2 regions of the Gordonia bronchialis DSM 43247 genome follow, and region 1 is predicted to be linked to the other one. Evidence: predicted binding sites of a transcription regulator. Region 1 holds the regulator's gene; the other holds the start of a gene.
What was found. The regulator LexA, encoded in region 1, represses DNA repair genes until DNA is damaged. The targets are predictions, from matches to a motif close to CGAACANNTGTTCG.
Positions count from the first base shown of each region.

Region 2: the regulator LexA is predicted to act here: its motif matches at 2,440-2,453, upstream of GBRO_RS03930 (HNH endonuclease signature motif containing protein).

Region 1 covers NC_013441.1:2,354,553-2,358,763, reverse strand. The annotation lists gene hrpA (ATP-dependent RNA helicase HrpA) at 1-551, shown strand, start outside; gene nrdR (transcriptional regulator NrdR) at 525-1,037, opposite strand; gene GBRO_RS11030 (LysM peptidoglycan-binding domain-containing protein) at 1,138-1,749, opposite strand; gene lexA (transcriptional repressor LexA) at 2,129-2,830, shown strand; gene GBRO_RS11020 (putative PEP-binding protein) at 2,875-4,211, opposite strand, start outside.
Region 2 covers NC_013441.1:848,096-852,306, reverse strand. The annotation lists gene GBRO_RS26755 (NAD(P)/FAD-dependent oxidoreductase) at 1-518, shown strand, start outside; gene GBRO_RS26750 (hypothetical protein) at 583-828, opposite strand; gene GBRO_RS03930 (HNH endonuclease signature motif containing protein) at 815-2,419, opposite strand; gene GBRO_RS03925 (IS481 family transposase) at 2,544-3,821, opposite strand; gene GBRO_RS03920 (ArsR/SmtB family transcription factor) at 3,954-4,211, shown strand, end outside.

The sequences.
Region 1 (4,211 bases):
GCGCCATCCGTGATCTCGCGGCGCAGCGTCCCGCCATCGCCGCGATCCGCACCCCGGAGGATTTTCACGCACTGCGTGACGAACTGCGTCCGCTGGTGTCCACCGCGGCCCCCGAGTACTTCGCGCTGGCCGTCGACGCCCTGCGTGCCGTTGCACCATTACGCACGCTCATCGACCGGCATGCCGGATCGGTGGCCGCCGACGACGTCGCCGAGCAACTCGACCATCTGATCTTCGACGGCTTCGTCCGCGCCACCCCGCGACGTCACCTCGCTGAACTCGGTCGCTATCTGCTGGGTGCGCAGACCCGGCTCGAGGGCCTGCCGGCATCTGCCGACCGGGACCGGGCCGGCGTGGCCATCATCGATCGCGTGACGCAGCGCTGGAATCAGCGCCTGGCCCAGGTTCCCGAGAACCGGCGCGACGCGGTCAACGAGGAAGCCCAATGGCTCGTCGAGGAATTGCGGGTCGGTGTCTTCGCCCAGCGGCTCGGCACCGCATATCCGGTATCCGAGAAGCGCGCGCTACGAACTCTGGACCGACTCGGCTGACACCGGATCGGGATGCGCCGAGGCGTCCTGCGCCGAGTCGGCCGTGCGGCCTTGCAGATCGTCGATCTCGCGCTGGAAGTCGTCGAGCGAGTCGAAGGAGCGATACACCGACGCAAACCGCAGGTACGCCACCTCGTCGAGGTCCCGCAGCGGTCCGAGGATCGCCAAACCCACCTCGTTACTGGGGATCTCGGCCGAGCCACTGGCCCGTACGGCGTCCTCCACCTGCTGTGCCAGCTGAGCGAGGTCGTCGTCGCCGACCTCACGGCCCTGACATGCCCGCCGAACCCCGCGCATCACCTTCTCGCGACTGAACGGCTCGGTGACACCGTTGCGTTTGACCACCGCGAGCACCGCACTCTCGACCGTCGAGAACCGGCGACCGCATTCGGCGCATGCGCGGCGCCGCCGGATCGCCTGCCCCTCGTCGGCGACACGTGAGTCGATGACCTTGGTGTCCTCGTTCTTGCAGAAGGGGCAGCGCATCTGTTCCTCACGCCTGTCGCGGGACGCGCCGGCACATGCGATGCGCACGCCGGGTCGGTTCCCGACCGGTCCCTGTGTCATCGAGGATACCGCCCGTCGATCAACGGTATGCGGGGGTGAGCAGCGGCTGCCCGACCCGAAGTCCGCTGGACGGCATGTCATTCAGCTCGACGATCTCGTCGATGACCGTCTGACGCGGCATGTCCGGGGCCACCCGGGCGGCGATGCTGCTCAACGAATCCCCGGCCCGCACGTGGACGACCTGCGTGCTGACCGGTTGCGGGGACACCGAATCGGCGTAGTTGTTGCCGACGATGCCGATCACCCAGACGGTCACCGCGAGCGCCACCCCGACGAGGACGCCGACCGCGGTGGCACGCCGACGGGCGTGGATACCGCTGATGGGCGTGCGCCCGCCGCGATGCCCGACGGGCTGAGCGCACCGTGTGCCGCCCGCACCGACTCCTGCCGCGGTCAGGTCCGCGGGCCGGTCGGTGCGCCCCGCCGGACGGCGGGTGCGCCCCGCCGCGTCCGGCGCCGGCCGGGCGGTTCGACGCGGGGTGCTGCGCGGGTGGGTGGCCGGACGCCGGCTGGTCGGATCAGGCGTCGTGACACTCGGTGCGGACGGTGTCCGCAGGGGAACATCAGGACGAGTAGCGCGCTCGACTCGCGACGAACCGACGGTGCGCGGGCTCATGGTGGCGATGCTCATGGTGGCCTCCGAACTCGGGATCGTCCCTGGTGGGACGACCATCTGGGATGGTCTGTCGGCAGTCATCGGACCCGTGATCGACGTCGCCCACGTGTTCGATGAACTGATGTTCGAGTTGTACCACGCGCCTCCGACAATGTCTCGCGACACGTCGAACAGATGTTTGAAGATGTCCGAACACTCCGCTAGGCTCGGCCACAGACAGCGAAACGGAGACCGGCGACATTCAGATCAGCGCGATGGACACCAGTCAGAAGCCCGCCGACGAAGAGCACAGCCACACCCTGCCGGCCGGTACCGACAAATGGCCGCCCCCGGCGGTCCACCACCGGCATGTCATCCCGCCGCACCGCGGCGGCCAGAGAGAGGAATCAACCAGATGAGCGACTCACGGCCGAAGCGCACCGGCGCCCGCGGCGCCGATCGCGATCAGGACACCACCCCCGCCGATCCGATCGTCGCCGAGGCGTCGCTGACCCCGCGTCAGCGGGGGGTGCTCGACGTGATCCGAAAGTCCGTGCGCGAGCGCGGATATCCGCCGAGCATCCGCGAGATCGGCGACGCGGTGGGCCTCACGTCCACTTCCTCGGTGGCGCATCAGTTGCGCACCCTCGAGCGCAAGGGCCTGCTCAAGCGGGACCACAACCGCCCGCGCGCGGTCAACGTCCAGGAATCCGAGCCCGCACCGTCGGCCGAGAACCTGCCCACACCGACGTTCGTACCCGTCCTCGGGCGGATCGCCGCCGGTGGACCGATCCTCGCCGAGGAGGCCGTCGAAGATGTCTTCCCGCTCCCGCGTGAGCTCGTCGGGGACGGATCCCTGTTCCTGCTGCGCGTGGTGGGCGAGTCGATGATCGACGCCGCCATCTGCGACGGGGACTGGGTGGTCGTGCGTCAGCAGAACGTCGCCGACAACGGCGACATCGTCGCCGCCATGATCGACGGCGAGGCCACGGTGAAGACCTTCAAGCGCAAGGACGGCCACATCTGGCTGATGCCGCACAACGAGCACTTCCAGCCGATCCCCGGCGACGACGCCGCCATTCTCGGCAAGGTCGTCACGGTCATGCGCCGCGTGTAGATCCGACGCAGTTCACCTCGCGCGGGTCTGATCGGTCACACCGGTCAGACCGCGGTCGCGTGCCGTGTCGCGGCGGCGTCGAGCACCTCGGCCGCGGCCGCACGCGCATCGCCGGGGTCGGCGGTGGCCAGCGCGGCCGCGGCCGCCGCGCGGCAATCGTCCAGGGTGACCTCGGCCAATCGTGCGCCCACGCCGGCTGCGGCGACCGGCGCGCTCGACAGGGAGGTCACCCCGAGTCCGGTGAGCACGCATGCCAGGTTCGGGTCGGCGGCGGCCTCGCCGCAGACCCCCACCGACTTGCCGAGCTCCTGACCGGCGGTCGCGACACTCTCGATGAGTTTGAGTACGGCCGGTTGCCAGGGATCGGTCAGGGCGGCGAGGTCGGCCGACATCCGGTCGGCGGCCATCGTGTACTGCGTCAGATCGTTGGTGCCGATCGACACGAAGTCCACCTCGGCCAGGATGGCGTGGGCCAGGATGGCCGCTGCCGGGATCTCCACCATCACGCCGGGCACCATGCCCCGGCCGCGAACCTCCGCGGCAAAGGCCGCCGCCTCCCGGGGACTAGCGATCATCGGTGCCATCACCCACGGCGTGGTGTTGAGTGCGGCCGCTGCCTGGGCGATGGCATCGAGCTGGTGGGCGCGAATGTCGGGATTCTCGATCGCGATGCGGTCGCCGCGCACACCGAGGGCGGGATTCGCCTCGTCCTTGTGGTTGACGAACTTCAGTGGCTTGTCCGAACCGGCGTCGAGACTGCGCACCACCACCTTCTTGCCGGCGAAGGCCTCGAGCACCTCACCGTAGATGCGGGCCTGCTCGTCCACCGAGGGCTCATCGGCGCGGTCGAGAAAGGCGAGTTCGGTGCGGAACAGCCCGATTCCCTCGACCGGATATTTCGTGGCCGTGCGGGCCGATGCCCCGTCGGCGACGTTGGCCAGGACCGAGACCTCGTGTCCGTCCGCGGTCCGGCCGGGGCCCTGCCATCCCGACACCGCCTGCGCATGCCGTCTACTCGCCTCGACCTGAGCGCGTGCCGAGGCCTCGTCGGGCTCGATAGCCAGGGTGCCGCGGTTGCCGTCGACCAGGACGGGGGTACCGGCCTGAACCTCGGAGAGACCGGAAACGGCCACCACACAGGGGATTCCGAGCTGACGAGCGATGATGGCGGTGTGGCTGGTCGGTCCGCCGAAGCGGGTGACGAGTGCGACGGTGGTCGACGGATCGAGTCCTGCGGTGTCCGCGGGCGCGAGGTCGTCGGCCAGCAGAACCGACGGCTCGGTGGGTTCCGGGACCCCCGGCTCGGGCAGCCCGAGCAGTTCGGCGAGAACGCGGTCTCGCACGTCGTTGAGGTCGGTGACGCGTTCGGCCATCAACCCGC
Region 2 (4,211 bases), 1.5 Mb from region 1:
TGATCGCGACCAACGCGATGGTCGCTCACCAGGCACTCCTGTTCCGGCAGCTGTCCGAGCACGTCAGCGTCATCGCCCATGCGATGCCGTCTCTACCGGAGGCCGACGCCGCACGACTCGCAGCCCGCGGCATCGACATCGTCGACGCTGCGGTGGATCACCTCGACGTGGTGGTCGACAACGACGGCACCGCGCGGCTGGGCGGCGTGGTGCTGGCCGACGGTTCGACGCTGGCCGCCGACGCCGTGGTGGTTGCGCCGCGCTTCGTCGCGCGCACCGACCTCTACGAGCAACTCGGCGGCACCGCCTCGCCACATCCGATGGGCGGCACCTTCATCGAGACCGGCGTGATGGGCCAGACCGCCGTTCCGGGTGTGTGGGCGGCCGGCAACACCGCCGACCTCGCGGCCATGGTGACGGTGTCGATGGGCGCGGGCGTGCAGGCCGGGGCGGCCGTCAACGCCGATCTGGTGGCGCAGGACGCCGATGCACTCGTGACGGCGATGACGACCCGTTAGCGCCTGCACTTGTGCCCCGCCACCGGTGGCTGGTGGCGGGGTGAGTGCTGACGGTGGGGCGGGGTCAGGGTCCGGCTCGGAGGCGGTCGTCGTTGTCGAGGTTGATGCGGCGGATGGTCCAGCAGCCGGCGATCATCCGGCGGATACGACGACTGTCGGGGGTGTCCCGCACATCCCGGATCAGCGGGGCGGTCGTCGCGGCCCGGGATTGTTGGTCGCGTTCGCGTTGGACACGAATGACTTTCAGGTAGGCCACGATCTGCGGGCCGATGTCATTGACCCGATTGATCCGCGCCTCATTCGACGCCATCCCGTCCTCGGTGTTCAACCGCCACGCCGTCCGACCGGCATCCGGCCCGTCGGTGAGGACGCTGGTGGTGTACTGGCCGGGTTTCGGTCCCACCATCCGGTTGTGCGGCCCGCACGCAGTGGTCAGGGTGTCGATACTTGGATCGAGTAGCCACGTGCGAGCTTGCGAGCCCGAGGCGTATCGAGATTTCGGTCGTCCCACCATCAGCCCAATCCTTCGCCGCGTGATGGATCTCGCTGTAGGCGGTCGAGGTAGTGCAGCCCGGGCAGGTGCAGCCCGGTTGGTGAGCGACGATCATGTACCGCTGATCGCGTGATGCCAACCGTTCCCCATGCCCCAAATACAAGGGGGCTTCGGTGTGATCGGCGAACACCGCCAAATGCTGCTGGGCTTCGGCTGCCAAGGCGATGACATCGGAGATCGGCAACATCGCGCCGGTGGTGGTTTCCCCGACCCCGGCCTGCTCGCGCAACTCGGATTCGGTGATCTTCACAACCAGATGCGGCGGCAGGCCGCGATGCGATTGCCCCAACACCCCACCATCCAGGGCCGCCCGCAGAATCGCCTTCAACGCATCGTGGTTGCGTTGCTCCGGGCTGCGATCATCACGCCCGGCGGCCTCGGCCACCTGTTGTTCGTCGACCCCGTCGACCGGTCCTACCAACGGGACCTCGTCGGCCGGGTTGTTCATGCCCTTCGCGGCCCAGGCCGCCAACACCATGTCGAACATGGCCCGGGTGACCGGATCCAGATGCCCGACGATCTTCGACATCAACTGCGAGTCCTGCGGGGACAGGCGAATCCCGCGCCGCCGAGCCCGGTCGCGGTCCTCGGTCAACGATCCATCCGGATCCAGATAGCCCAGGATCTTCTGCCCCACCTTGGCGATCTGGGTGGGCGTGCACGATCGGGCGGCATCGACCAGCAGCATTTCCGCGGCGTGCTTCTTCTCCGGAATCACTGCGGCGGGAATCTTGTCGAGTGCCTCCAACACCGCGGTCACATGACTCGGTCCGAGAGCGCCCTCAGCCACCGCGTCGGCCAGATACGGATGCTTCGGGGTGAGTCGTTCACCCTGCATCGAATACTTGGCACAGATCGCGTCCATCGCCGCGACCCGACCACGCAGATCAGTGATCCGCAGCCGGTCGTCCATGAACTGGCGGATCGACTTATGGCCGGTCTTGGTGAACGCACCACGGTCCGAGATGTCCATCACGCGCCGATGCCCCAACCCCCACAACCGGCGAGCGATCAGCTCATGCGCCTCGGCCACCTCCACGACCTGCGCATCCGACAAACCCGAGGACTCCGCCACCGCGATCTGATCGACCACCTGCCCCAACAACGCATACAGAGCCGGCAGATCACCGTCGGGGCCCGACGACTCCGCAGACTCCACAGTCGGTGCCGGATCGCGTCCGGTCGCGATCCGCGCGGCCATCAACGCCGCATACGACTGCGGCAGATCCGGCTCCCACCCCTGACCCGGCCGCCACACCTCCCACGACTCGAAACCTGCCGACGAACGCGAGTCATCCGGCAACGGCTGATCACGCTGCTGCTGATCATTCCGATTGTTGTCGGCCACCGGACCCCCTCCCGCCGTATCGAAACTATGTTCGACAATACCGAGCAGTTGGCGAGTATGCAAGTGTGATGTATCGGGTCTTCGGTGACAGTTCTGTGTCAGGACTTCGGTGACAGTTGGTGTGTCAGGACTTCGGTGACGGTCTGGTCTTCGTGGGGCGTGGGCCGCGGGGTTGTCGGTTGCCGACGTAGCGAACTCCGGGAGCGGGTCGAGGGTGTTCGACTACGACCTCTCCATCGGTGTTCGCGATGACGATCGCGCTGTCGTCGGCGACGACGAGGACCTGGTTGAAGGCGTGGTCCACATCGACCATGTAGGTGACTGAGTCCACGCTGATGGTGCCGGAAGTGCTGACAGTCCTGACCAGGACGCCCTCGGGTAGATCGGCGGTTGGGCGCGGCGCGGGCGGGCGCGATGTAGGCCGATCGAACAGTGATCCACCGGCTATCGGTTGTGGTGCATGGGCTTTCGGTGTGGCTTGCCACGCGGCTAGTGGTGTGACGCGCCCTGGCAGGCCCTGGTGAGGCCGTTGGGTGTTGTAGATGTGATCGAACGCATCAACCTGGGCCTGCAGCTCGGCCAGGGTGTCAGCCAATGGCTGCTTGTCCAGATACCGGAACAACGTCTGATGGAATCGCTCGTTCTTTCCCTGCGTGGTCGGCTTGTAGGGCTTGCCGGTGATCGTTTCCACCCCGAGCACGCGGACGTGCTCGACGAGCTGACCGAGACGGCCGCGCCGCGAGGGGTTGAGCGCGGGCCCATTGTCGGTGAGGAGTCGTTGAGGTACTCCGTGGGCGGTCACTGCCTTGTCGAACACGGCGATCGCAGCCTCAGCCGTTTCGCCTGCGGCCACATGTGAGCCCACGGCGTAGCGAGAGTGATCGTCGATGAGCTGCAGGATGACGCACCTGCGTCCACCGGTCAGGACGTACTCGGTGCCATCGAGTTGCCAGCACGCATTCGGCGCCGGGTAGACGAACCTCCGCCACGCCGAGCGGGGCTTCTTCTTTGGCTCACGGCGAGCGACACCGGCTTCGCGGAAGATCCGAGCCAGCGAGGCCGTCGAGGGCACCTGAGTCAACCCCATCGACTGCATCTTGTCGTGCACGCTGATCGGCCCGTGATCCAGACCTGAGGCTTCCAGAGCGGCGCGCACGGCCACCGCCTGCGCTTTGACCTCGTCATTGAGCGCTGACGGGCTCGACTTCGGGCGGCGGGTACGGGGTTCCAGGACCGCTGACGGCCCATCCGCTCGTGCTCGTTTACGCAACTCGTAGAACGACTTCCGCGAAATCCCGTGTTCGGCGCAGAATGTCGAGACCGCTCCGCGGGGTGCATCATCAGGCCACTGCGAGATCGCCAGCCGCACGACAGGATCGATAGGTTCGTTAACTACCACCACCTGAGCGTCGAGTGCTTGCAGTGTGAACCGAAGGCCAGGGTGCCGGCTTGGCTGGAGCCCATCGGGCGTGTCGTACCCGCTAAACGGGATCGACGCCTTGTCGCTTGCATCGACGTATGTCAATATTGACGAGTGTCGAATAAGAATCTTCTGCTGCCACCGGGCCGCGGCCTCAGTGGTGACCAGACCGGGGCTGTCACCCCACTGTTGAAGGCGCTTGCGGACCCGGTTCGGTTGCGGTTGTTGTCCGAGGTTGCCGCGCATCCGGGAGGCGAAGCCTGCGTGTGCGACATTTCCGGACCCTTCGAGTTGTCGCAGCCGACGATCTCACATCACCTGAAGGTGCTGCGCGAAGCGGGCTTGGTGACCAGTGAGCGCCGCGCGACGTGG